DNA from 3 places in the Streptomyces sp. NPDC001156 genome. Region 2 is predicted to be linked to each of the others. Evidence: riboswitches for the same ligand, from Rfam matches in the RefSeq annotation. Region 2 holds a riboswitch; each other region holds the start of a gene.

The links. Region 2 has a riboswitch for S-adenosylmethionine ahead of ACWDA7_RS00030 (aminotransferase class V-fold PLP-dependent enzyme). Riboswitches for the same ligand answer to the same signal wherever they lie in the genome.
Region 1: another riboswitch for S-adenosylmethionine. It lies ahead of thrC (threonine synthase); the one in region 2 lies ahead of ACWDA7_RS00030 (aminotransferase class V-fold PLP-dependent enzyme).
Region 3: another riboswitch for S-adenosylmethionine. It lies ahead of ACWDA7_RS33820 (amino acid ABC transporter permease); the one in region 2 lies ahead of ACWDA7_RS00030 (aminotransferase class V-fold PLP-dependent enzyme).

What each region holds. Positions count from the first base shown of each region.
Region 1 is NZ_JBSFJX010000007.1:118,391-122,422, forward strand. It holds gene ACWDA7_RS06270 (MoaD/ThiS family protein) at 1-224, opposite strand, end outside; gene thrC (threonine synthase) at 267-1,547, opposite strand; SAM riboswitch class I at 1,566-1,722, opposite strand; gene ACWDA7_RS06280 (glucosyl-3-phosphoglycerate synthase) at 1,952-2,896, shown strand; gene ACWDA7_RS06285 (alpha,alpha-trehalose-phosphate synthase (UDP-forming)) at 2,982-4,032, shown strand, end outside.
Region 2 is NZ_JBSFJX010000001.1:2,089-6,120, forward strand. It holds gene ACWDA7_RS00015 (transposase) at 1-296, opposite strand, end outside; partial or broken gene ACWDA7_RS00020 (transposase) at 472-768, opposite strand; gene ACWDA7_RS00025 (hypothetical protein) at 788-1,066, opposite strand; gene ACWDA7_RS00030 (aminotransferase class V-fold PLP-dependent enzyme) at 1,193-2,554, opposite strand; SAM riboswitch class IV at 2,748-2,864, opposite strand; gene trpD (anthranilate phosphoribosyltransferase) at 3,353-4,032, opposite strand, start outside.
Region 3 is NZ_JBSFJX010000105.1:20,233-24,264, reverse strand. It holds gene ACWDA7_RS33830 (ABC transporter substrate-binding protein) at 1-216, opposite strand, end outside; gene ACWDA7_RS33825 (amino acid ABC transporter ATP-binding protein) at 290-1,075, opposite strand; gene ACWDA7_RS33820 (amino acid ABC transporter permease) at 1,072-2,112, opposite strand; SAM riboswitch class IV at 2,481-2,591, opposite strand; gene ACWDA7_RS33815 (glutathione S-transferase C-terminal domain-containing protein) at 2,679-3,560, opposite strand; gene ACWDA7_RS33810 (MarR family winged helix-turn-helix transcriptional regulator) at 3,989-4,032, shown strand, end outside.

The sequences.
Region 1 (4,032 bases), on a different contig from region 2:
ACGGTTTCGAGACCCTGCTCGAAGCGGACGTCGTCGTCGTTGACGTACACGTTGACGAAGCGGCGCAGCTTGCCCTGATCGTCCAGGACGCGGGCGGCGATGCCGGTGTGGTTCTTCTCCAGGTCGGCGATGACCTCCGCCAGGTTCCCGCCCTCGGCGGGAACCTCGGCCTGGCCGCCGGTGTAGGGGCGCAGGATGGTCGGGATGCGGACAGTGACGCTCATGGGGTGTGACCTCCGGTGGGGTACGGCCGGCGGGACGGGTGCTCAGACGAGCCCGGCCGCACGGAAGGAGTCCAGGTTCGGGCGGATCGTGGCGGTGAGCCCGGTGCCGGCCACCGCGTCCAGCGTCTTGAGACCGTCGCCGGTGTTGAGGACGACCGTCGTCTTCGCCGGATCGAGGACACCGCTCTCGATGAGCTTGCGCGTGACACCGACGGTCACGCCACCGGCCGTCTCGGCGAAGATGCCCTCCGTACGGGCGAGCAGCTTGATGGCATCGACGATCTGATCGTCCGTCACATCCTCCACCGCACCGCCCGTGCGGCGCGCGATGTCGAGGACGTACGGGCCGTCGGCCGGGTTGCCGATCGCCAGCGACTTGGCGATCGTCTTCGGCTTCTGCGGCCGTACGACGTCCTGGCCCGCCTTGAAGGCGACCGACACCGGGGAGCAGCCCTCGGCCTGCGCCCCGAAGATCTTGTAGGGCGTGTCCTCCACGAGCCCCAGCTTGATCAGTTCCTGTAGCCCCTTGTCGATCTTCGTCAGCTGCGAGCCGGAAGCGATCGGAACCACGATCTGGTCGGGCAGCCGCCAGCCGAGCTGCTCGGCGATCTCGTACGCCAGGGTCTTGGACCCCTCCGCGTAGTACGGACGGAGGTTGACGTTGACGAAGCCCCAGCCCTCGCCGGCCGGGTCGCCGATCAGCTCGGAGCAGAAGCGGTTCACGTCGTCGTAGTTGCCCTCGATGCCGACGAGCTGACCGCCGTAGACCGCGGCCATGACGATCTTGCCCTGCTCCAGGTCGTGCGGGATGAAGACGCAGGAGCGAAAGCCGGCCCGTGCCGCCGCGGCACCGACCGCGCCCGCGAGGTTGCCGGTGGAGGAGCAAGAGAGGGTGGTGAAGCCGAAGACGCGCGCGGCCTCCAGCGCCTGGGCGACCACGCGGTCCTTGAAGGAGTGCGTGGGGTTGCCCGAGTCGTCCTTCACGTACAGCCCGCCGGTCACGCCCAGCTCACGCGCCAGGTTGTCCGCCTTGACGAGCTTGGTCCAGCCCGGGTTGAGGTTCGGCTTGCCGGCGACGTCCGCCGGGACCGGCAGCAGCGGCGCATAACGCCAGATGTTGGCGGGGCCGGCCTCGATGCGCTTACGCAGTTCCTCGGTGTCGTAGCCCGAGAAGTCGTACGCGATCTCCAGCGGGCCGAAACACTCCTCGCAGGCGAAGACCGGGCCGAGGGGCACCCGGTGGCCGCACTCACGACACGAGAGAGCCGCGGCGGGACCGAGATTCACGGAGTCGGTGGTGCTTGCAACTGTCTGCACAGCCATGTCAGGCGAGGCCCTTTCTCCTCATCTTCCTCACGACGCATCTCGCCGTGAGACGGATTTGGCACCTTCCCTAGCCGGGAGCCTCGCGAAGACGATCAGGAGCGATCTACGAGAACCGACTGGAGGGTTGCCGGGGCTTCATCGGGCCGTGTCCCTCTGCCCCTCTGGATGAGCGGTATGCGGTTGTTTCACCGTGGTGAGCGACGGCGACCCCCGACATGCGATGGTCACCGGCGTTGTTCAAGACTGTAACCGAAGGCCAGGACAGTTGAGAGAGTCGTCCGAACCGCGAGATGGACGGATCACCACCCGCACCCCATGGGAGTCCCACTCGGGGATCTCTTCCGATCTCTTCCGATCTCTTCTGCCGACCACCGCCGTACGAACGTGAGGAGCCGCAGACTGTGCTGGAAGAAGTCGAGCGCTGGCTGAGCACCCGCTCCTGGTCCCTCGCCGATCGCCCGCTCCACCAGACCCTGGCCGCGAAACGCTCGTCCGGTTCAACGGTCAGTGTGGTGCTGCCCGCGCTCAACGAGGAGGAGACGGTCGGCGACATCGTCGCCGCCATCCGCCACGACCTCATGCAGAAGGTCCCGCTCGTCGACGAGATCGTCGTCGTCGACTCGGGCTCAACCGACCGCACCTCCGAGGTCGCCGCGGCAGCCGGCGCGAAGGTGGTCCACCGCGACGCGATCCTGCCGCGGATCCCGGCCGTGCCCGGCAAGGGCGAGGTGCTGTGGCGGTCCCTGCTCGTCACCCGTGGCGACATCGTCTGCTTCATCGACGCGGACCTGAGGGAGTTCTCCTCGGAGTTCGTCTCCGGAATCGTGGGCCCACTGCTCACCGACCCCGGCGTGGACCTGGTGAAGGCGATGTACGACCGGCCGCTCGGCGCCACGGCCGGCCAGGGCGGACGTGTCACGGAGATGATGGCGCGCCCGCTGCTCAACATGCACTGGCCCCAGCTGGCCGGATTCGTACAGCCGCTCGGCGGCGAGTACGCGGCCCGCCGTTCCCTGCTGGAACGGCTGCCGTTCCCGGTCGGGTACGGGGTGGAGCTCGGCATGCTGGTCGACGCCCTGCACCTGGTGGGCCTGGACGCCCTCGCCCAGGTCGACGTGGGGGTGCGCAAGCACCGCCACCAGGACGGACAGGCGCTCGGCCGCATGGCCGCCGCGATCTACCGCACCGCACAGCTCCGGCTGGCCCGCGGCCATCTGATCCGCCCGTCCCTCACCCAGTTCGAACGGGTGGCGGGTGGGTTCGAGCCACGGACGTACTCGGTGGACACCGAGGAGCGCCCGCCGATGGAACAGATCGCCGAGTACATGGAACGAAAGGCGGCCTGAATGGCTCCGGAACCCGTTGTATACGGCTCCACATACGGCTGAATGGAACGTTTGAGCGTTTAGGCTCCGGGCTAGGTTTCGTGGCATGGCTTCCCCGCACACGGCTTCCGTACTTGTCGCCTCCAACCGCGGCCCGGTCTCGTACGCGCTGGACGAGAGGGGGGAGCTCACCGCCAAGCGGGGCGGTGGCGGACTGGTCTCCGGACTGTCGGCGATCGGCCCGGACACGGACGCCGTCTGGATCTGCTCCGCCCTGAACGACGCCGACCGTGAGGCCGTCCGGCGCACGGGCGGTGCGCTCGATCCGGCCGACACCGGCGGGCAGCGCGTACGGATGCTCGACATCGACGCGCAGGTGCACGCCGACGCGTACAACGGCATCGCGAACTCGGTGCTGTGGTTCGTGCACCACATGCTGTATCAGACGCCGCTCGAGCCGGTCTTCGACACGACGTTCCGGCGCCAGTGGAAGGCCTACGAGGAGTACAACCGCGCGTTCGCCGAGGCGCTCGCCCAGGAGGCGGGCCAGGGCGCGGCGGTCCTGATCCAGGACTACCACCTCACCCTGGCCCCCCTGATGCTCCGCGGTCTGCGCCCGGACCTGCGGATCGGTCACTTCTCGCACACTCCGTGGGCGCCGCCGGAGTACTTCCGGATGCTGCCCGACGACATCGCGGCGCAGGTGCTCGGCGGGATCCTGGGCGCCGACCGGGCGGCGTTCCTGACGCAGCGCTGGGCGGACGCGTTCACCGAGTGCTGCCACGCGGTCCTCGGCCCCGGCATCGCCTCGGGCACGCGCATCGGTGTGCACGGACTGGGCGCTGACGCCGACTTCCTGCGGTGGCGGGCGCACCAGCCGGACGTGAACGAGCGGATGGCGGCGCTGCGGCAGCAGATCGGCGCGGCCCCCGACGGCAGGCCCCGGAAGACGATCGTGCGGGTGGACCGCACCGAGCTGTCGAAGAACATCGTGCGCGGGCTGCTGGCGTACGAGGAGTTGCTGGAATCCCGTCCCGAATGGCGCGAACGGGTCGTCCACATCGCCTTCGCGTACCCCTCCCGCCAGGACCTGGCCGTCTACCGGGACTACACCGCGGAGGTGGAGCGGGTGGCGACGGAGATCAACTCGCGGTACG
Region 2 (4,032 bases):
AGCAGCACGGTACGCAGGGTCTGCACCGCGGGCAGCTCGCGCAGCCAGGGTTCGGAGCGCGGATCGTAGACGGCGCTGAGCAGGGCGAAGCCGTCGCGGGCGTAGGTCAGCGCGAGCTGGTCGCGCTTGGTGGCGGAGGAGGGCATGCGCCAGGTGTCGATCCGGGTGTCGTAGCGGCGCGACCAGCCGGGCACGTCCAGCACGCCGGCGACCCAGTGCGGCGCGGCCGCCGTCAACGCCTCTACCGCCGCCCGCACGCTCTCCCCGGCCAGCTCCAGGCGGTTCAGATCCCGCACCGCGGAGACGACGTGGGTGGAGTCGGTGCGCTGCTTGCCCCCAGCTCCGACCAGACCCTGCTCCGTCAGCCTCTCCAGCAGCAGGTCCAGGACCCTTCTCCTCCAGATGGTGCCCGACCACCCGGGTACGGAACTGCGACAGCACAGTGAAGTCGAAGCCGGTGTCGGTCAGCTCCAACCCGAGCGCGTAGGCCCACGAGAGCCGGTCACGCACCGCCTCCGCAGCCTGGCGGTCCGTCAGGTTCTCCGTCATCTGGAACACCGTCACCAACGCGAGCCGACCCGGGGACCAGCCCGCCGGCCCCGTCGCGCCGAAAGCCTCCGCGAACTCCTCGTCCGGAAACAGTTCCCCCAGCCGGTCCCGCACCGCCACCGGCAACGGCACCTGCCGCCCGAAATTCTTCGCCCGCACCGCCCGCGCCACCACGGGATCCGGCTCCGGCCACGACTGCGGCTCCATCGACACTCCCATCCCACCCCCCGACCGGGGATCAGGAAAGAACCGGCCGCACCACCAACCCTGCCAGTACCACCAAGTCGCTGTCGGCCCTCAACTGCCAATGGGCAACAGGGTCGGCCGCATCATCAAAGACCGCAACTACCGCCGGTTCCGCCGGCGCCGCGCTGTCGCCGAACACACCATCGCCCACCTCAAAGACCACCAGGTCCTGCGCCAGTGCCGACGCAAAGGCGACGGCATCAACCACGCCGTCGCAGGAGTCGCAGCACTCCACAACCTGAAGCTGGAAGTCCGGTAACCGGGGGGTCACCCCGGCAAGGAGACACGGCCCGCTCCGCATGACGGGATAACTCTTAGCGGCCCCGGCCGCCGGGGCCGCTCCCCCGTCCGCTGCGGGGCGGACGGGAGGGAGACCACCTGGCCGTGCCCCGGTGGCTCAGACCGCCGGCACGCAACGGCCGTCCTCCGTGCGGTAGTTCCACTTCGCACCGTCGCGGACCAGCTCCTTGACCGCACCGAGGAAACGCTCCACGTGCTCGTCGGGCGTGCCCGCGCCGAAGCTGACGCGGATCGCGTTCAGCGTCTTCTCACCGGGCGCCGCCTCGGGGGCGCCGCACTCCCCCTGGGTCTGCGGGTCGGCGCCCAGAAGTGTGCGCACCAGCGGGTGGGCACAGAAGAGGCCGTCGCGGACGCCGATGCCGTACTCCGCGGAGAGCGCGGCGGCGAAGTGGGAGCTGTTCCAGCCCTCGACGACGAAGGAGATGACCCCGACGCGGGGCGAGTCGTCGCCGAAGAGGGAGAGCACCTTGACCTCCGGGACCCCGGCCAGCCCTTCCCGGACCTTGCCGATCAGGTACTGCTCGCGGGCAACAAGGGCGTCGAAGCCGGCCTCGGTGAGGGCCTTGCAGGCCGAGGCGATGGAGTAGGCGCCGATGACATTGGGCGAGCCCGCCTCGTGCCGTGCGGCGCTCTCGTGCCACTCGACGTCCACTCCTCCGTCGGTGCGCCGGGTGACCTTGCGGCTGGCGCCTCCGCCCGCGAGGTAGGGCTCGGCCGCACGCAGCCAGTCGGCGCGGCCGGCCAGGACTCCGGAACCGAACGGCGCGTACAGCTTGTGCCCGGAGAACGCGACCCAGTCGACGTCCAGGTCCTTGACCGACACCCGGTGGTGCGGGGCCAGCTGGGCGGCGTCCAGCACGATACGGGCGCCGTGCGCATGGGCGGCCGCCGCGAGATCGCGCACCGGCCACAGCTCGCCGGTGACGTTCGAGGCGCCGGTGACACAGACCAAGGCCGGGCCGTGGGGATCGCGGTCCGCAAGGGCGCGCTCCAGGGTCGCGACGGCCTGCTGCGGAGTGCGCGGGGCGTCCAGGCAGGTGACGCGCGCACCCCGCCAGGGCAGCAGGGAGGCGTGGTGTTCCGTCTCGAAGACGAAGACCTGGCAGTCGGCCGGAAGGGCGGCGGCGAGGAGGTTGAGCGAGTCGGTGGTGGACCGGGTGAAGATCACCTCGTCCTCTTCGCGGCAGTCGAGGAACGCTGCGACGGTCCGGCGGGCGTTCTCGAACAGGTCGGTGGACAGCTGCGAGAGGTACCCGGCACCGCGGTGGACGCTGCCGTAGTACGGGGCGTAGGCCGCCACGTCGTCCCAGACGCGCTGAAGTGCCGGGGCGCTGGCCGCGTAGTCGAGCGCGGCGTAGGTGACCTCGCCGCCCGTGACGAGCGGGACGGTGACATCCCGGCCTAGAACGGGCAGCGGGGCACAAATGGACGGGTCGGCAGCAAGGGTGGAAACGGACATGGGTGCACTCCCGTGTAAGCAGGTGGGATCGCCGTGCCGGACGGCGCGCACGACGGCGCGAGGCTGCGTCAGCGGCACGCGAAAAGGTGAAAAGGGGTGAAAGGGGATGCGGAGGCGGGGCTCTGCGGCCCTATCGCATTCGCTTGCTCACGGAAGGCTCCCTCGAACGACCAGGACCCCTGGTGATGCGAGGGGTCCGCGCTTGCCGCAGACCTCGCTGCCTACGGCCTGGTCCTCACCCGGGGCACCCCGCCACGGACGGAGGGTTGCCGGACAGCCGGCCGGGGCCGAATGGCTGTCGCTCATGACCTGTACAGGACGCTACGGGACGTGATCGCCCGGCCGCAACTTCTGTCCGGATGCCGGGATGCACACAGGGTTGCGAAGGCCCGGTCCGGAGACGGGGCCGCGCGCACGGCTGTGGAGGCCGGGCCGGAGACGGGGACGCGAACACGGCCACGACGGCCGCACCGCAGACCGCGACCCACGCACCACCACGACGGCCGCACCGCAGACCGCGACCCGCACACGACCACGAAGGCCGCACCGGAGACGGGGACGCGCGCGGTTACAAAGGCTGATCCGCAGACCGCGACCCACACACCGCCGCCAAGGACCGTCCACAGCCGGGGATGCGCGCACGGCCGCGAAGGCGTGGGAGTGCCGGACGGGCGAAGGCCGGGCCGGAGATGCCTGGTGGGCCCCATCGGCCCTGAGCCTGTGGGGGCACCCCTCTCAGGCACACCCGGAACAGCTTGGAGCGGAGCCGAGGAGCCCGCGCCCCAGGCCCCGCGGATGTCAGGCGTGGGTCGCCGCCACCCAGTGGTCCAGCGTCCGCTTGGCCGCCCCCGAGTCGATGGACTCCACGGCCTTCTCCATCCCGGCCCGGATCTGCTCCGCGAGCGACCCGGAACCCGGCTCCAGCGCCACCAGCGCCGCCGCCGAGTTCAGCAGTACGGCGTCCCGTACCGGGCCCGTCTCACCGGTCAGCACCCGTCGCGCCACATCGGCGTTGTAAGAGGCGTCGGCACCGCGCAAGGCCTCCACCGGGACCAGGTCGATCCCCACGTCCCGGGGGTCGAAGGCTTCCTCGGTGACCTTGCCGTCGCGGACGATCCAGACCCGGGAGGTCGATGTGGTCGTCAGCTCGTCCAGGCCGTCGTCGCCCCGGAACACCAGCGAGGAGTTGCCGCGCTCGGCGAGGACCCCCGCCACGATCGGCGCCATCCGCGGGTCCGCGACACCGACGGCCTGGGCCTTCACCCGCGCCGGGTTCGTCAGCGGGCCCAGGATGTTGAACGTCGTACGGATTCCCAGTTGCCCGCGCGCCGCCGCCACGTGCCGCAGCGCCGGGTGGAACTTCACCGCGAAGCAGAAGGTGATCCCGGCCTCCTCGGCCACCTCGGCCACCCGGTACACCGGCAGCTCCAGATTGACCCCGAGCTTCTCCAGCACGTCCGAGGCCCCGGACGCGGAGG
Region 3 (4,032 bases), on a different contig from region 2:
ACTGATGGACGTGACCTCGGGCACCTTGAGGGTGGTCTGTTGCGCGGCGCCGTTGGAGAGCCGGCCCACGGTGACCGTGCCGGAGGAGACGCTGTCCGTGGTGGTGGCGGCGTCGCTGTCACCCCCGCACGCGGCGAGCCCGGCGGCGAGGGTGACTACGGCGGTTCCCGCGGTGAGACCGCGAAGGATTCGGCGTCGGAGACTGAGCGCAGGCATGGCTGTCCTTGTCCGGTGGGCGGTGAAAATGAGGGCGTGGGGGGAGACTTGGGGATTGGCGAGGCCGCGGGCTTCAGAGCACCTTGCTCAGGAAGTCCCGGGTCCGCTCGTGCCGTGGATTGCCGAGGACCTCGGCGGGCGGCCCCTGCTCGACGATGCGGCCGCCGTCCATGAAGACCACCCGGTCGGCGATCTCCCGTGCGAAGGCGATCTCGTGCGTGACGATGAGGAGTGTGGTGCCGCCGTCGGCCAGGTCCTTGATGACAGCCAGCACTTCGCCGACGAGTTCGGGGTCGAGGGCGGAGGTGGGCTCGTCGAAGAGGATCACACCGGGGCGCAGGGCGAGCGCGCGGGCGATGGCCACCCGCTGCTGCTGGCCGCCGGACAACTGCCGCGGATAGGCCCCGGCCCGGTCGGCGAGTCCGACCCGGGCGAGCAGTTCGCGGGCGAGTTCCTCGGCTTCGGGCCTGGTCAGACTGCCGGTCGCGCTCGGAGCCAGGGCCACGTTGTCCAACACGGTCAGGTGCGGAAAGAGGTTGAAGTTCTGGAAGACGAAGCCGATGCGACTGCGCTGGGCCAGGATGACCCGCTCGCTCAGCTCCTTGAGGCGGTCGCCGTGCCGGCGGACGCCGATGGGCTCGCCGCCCACGCTGACATAGCCGCGTTCGGGCTTCTCCAGGTGGTTGATCACCCGCAGCAGGGTGGACTTGCCCGAGCCGGAGGGTCCGAGGATCACGGTCACCTCGCCGGGACGTACCGTCAAATCGATGCCGTCCAGCACCCGGTGGGCGCCGTACCACTTGTGCACATCGTGCACCTCGACCGCCGAGGAGTGCGTTTCGAGCGTCTGGGCGGTCATACGGCGGCCTCCCTGCGTGCACGTTCCCGCAGCTCACGCAGACCGGTGCGCAGCCTCTGCAACGGGGTCGACGGCAGGGTGCGGGTGGCGCCCCGGGCGTAGTGCCGCTCGACGTAGAACTGGACGACGGACACGATGCTCGTGAGGATCAGGTACCAGACGGTGACGACCAGCAGCAGCGGCACGATGTCGCCGGGGTAGGTGCTGCCCATGGTCTGCGCCGAGCCGAACAGATCGAGCAGCGAGACGTAGAACACCAGCGAGGTGCCCTTGATCAGTCCGATCAGCTGGTTGACGTAGTTCGGGGTGATGGACCTGAGGGCCTGCGGGAAGACGATTTTCCTGAACTGGTGGCCCCTGGGCAGGCCGAGGGCGGCGGCGGCCTCGTGCTGGCCCTGGTCGACGGAGAGGATGCCGCCCCGGACGACCTCCGCCGCGTACGCGGCCTCGTTGAGGCTCAGACCGACCACGGCGACGGCCATGTCGGTGGCCAGCCTGGACTCGTCGAAGGTGAGGAAGGCGGGGCCGAAGGGCACGCCGATGCTCACCGTCCGGTACAGCGCGCTGAAGTTGTAGAGGAAGATCAGCACGACGATCAGGGGTACGGACCGCAACGCCCATACGTAGGTCCAGCTGACGGCGCGCAGCACGGGGCTCCGGGAGAGCCGCGCGAGCGCCAGGACGATGCCGCCGAGCAGGCCGGACACGGCGCTGAGCGCGGCGACTTCGAGAGTGATCAGCAGTCCGTCGAGGATGGTGGGGCGCAGGAACCAATAGGCGAACCGGTCCCACTGGTAGAAGGGGTTCGAGACCAGGCCGTGGACGAACTGGGCCACCAGGACCAGCACCACGGCCGTGGCGATCCAGCGGCCGGGGCGGCGCAGGGGTCGTACCCGCTGGGCGGTGAGCGGTCGGCCGGAAGCGTCCGGCGAGGGGTCGCGGACCGGGTGGGCTGGAGTGGTGGGCGTGACGTCGGCGGTGGCTTCGGCCATCGGCAGGGCGTCGACGGACACGGCTGTGCCTGGGGGTTCAGTCATGGAGGGCTCCGGCAACTCGGACACCCGGGGACCGCGGCGGCGGTGCGTGGCCACGACAGGCCGGCAGGGCGGGGATCGCTCTGCGGAGCGGGGCAGCGCACGGGGTCGCACGGAACCGGGGGCTGGGCGGACAACGGCACACCGCTCAAGCGGTGTTCGTCACGGAGGCGGGGCTGGTGGAAGTAGTCAGCCCCGACAGCGGGCGCGGCCCGGTGCGGTACACAGTGCGCTGCTGACGCGCAGAAGGTCGACGGCCCGGTTGGCGACGAGCAACTGTGCGTACGGCTGTACGCAGCACTGAGGACGGCGTGCGGCCGTCCTGGAAGCTGCGTACATGTCCGCCACCTGTCGCTGTCCTGGCCCCTTGGGCCTCGCGCTTACCGAAACGTCATCCCGGTCCGGTCGTCACCTGGGGCACCCCACCGCGGCGCGAGGGTTGCCGGTCAGCAAGCCAGGGCTTGTCGCTGACGCTCATGACCGTTCTGAGCCGTAAGTAAGTCAGGCCCGGGAACCGATGTCAATGTGCGTCCATCAGGTGATACATCAGCCTACGGACGGACACGCCGTCAACTGGCCCGTGCCGGTGCGCTGTCGGGCACGTGCGCGGCCCAGTCGAGGATCTGCACCGCCGCCCCCGCGGCCTCGAGACCACGGCAGCGCGCGTGGTGCCGACGGGCGATGCCGTCGAGGTCGAGGTGCGGGCCGAAGGCCGGACGGGCGGCCAGCCGGCGGGCGTAGGCCCACAGACGCGGGTGGCCGGCTATGCGGTGCACCGCACCTGCGTCCAGGTGCCAGCGGTGCACGGTGTCCAGTTGCACCAGGCTCACCCACAACTCCACGTCGCCAGCGGTGAGTTGGTCGCCCAGCACGTATTCCTGGCGCTCCAGCCGGCCCTCCAGCGACCGCAGGGTGCACAGCAGCGAGGTGAGCGCGTCGGCCCGCTCCTCCGCACCGGCATCGGCGCGACCGGCACGCTGTGCGGCCGCCTCGAGGCCCTGCTCGCACAGGCGGCGCACACCCTCGAGCTCGGCGTCGGCGCCCTGCGGGTACAGCGCATCGCGGCCGGCGCCGAAGTGCCGGGCCAGGTCGCGCATGATGTCCGGGGCGTGCGTGCTGACGATCCGGCCCGACCAGTCGTCGCTGAGCACGGGCGCGACGGCCGCCCCAGGGTAGCGGTGGGCGCTCGCCTCGTACAGCGGGCGCAGCGCGGAGTGCTCGCCGCCGGGGCCGTCTGGCACCGCGGGCAGGAAGGTCACGGGGCAGACCTCGTCGAGACCGAGGAGGCTGTGGGTGATGGCTGTCCGCAGACAGTGCGGACAGGACAGCGACAGGTGGAGCCGGTAGCGGCGCGGTACCGCGTAGTGGCCGCTGCGTGCGTCGCGGCCGATGCGGCCCCGGAAGGCCGGGACGGACGACGGCGGGAGTGCGGTCAGGGCATGGGCGGACATGTCTCTCCCCGGGTACTGGTACGCGAAGATGCGGAGGGTGGCGGCCTGGCGGGCAGGTGACGCTCCCCGGCCCGCACGACGGGGCGCGGGGTTCCGGCACGGCCGGTTCAGCTCGAGGCGCCGGCCGCGCTGCAGACCCGCAGCAGATCGATGTGACGGCGGGAGGTCAGAAGAAGGGACTGCCGACGTGTGCGGTGCACACGGCCGATGACCGGCTCCAGGCGTCCCATGTTTCCCTACCTGTTCGCTAGGAAATCCCCATTGGAGTGTCGAGCGGGCTCCGGTCTGCGTCAAGGGGGCCGTCCGCAGTGTGAGAGCGAGGGAGCCCGGCGAATCGGATCGCGGTGGTTCGTCCCCGGTCGGTCCGTCCCATTTCCCCATCTGTCGGGCCCGTGTCCATATCTGGACGGCCGGTAGACTCGGGGACCATGGCCGACTCCTCCGCCCCCGCCGACCAGCCCGCATGCGAAGG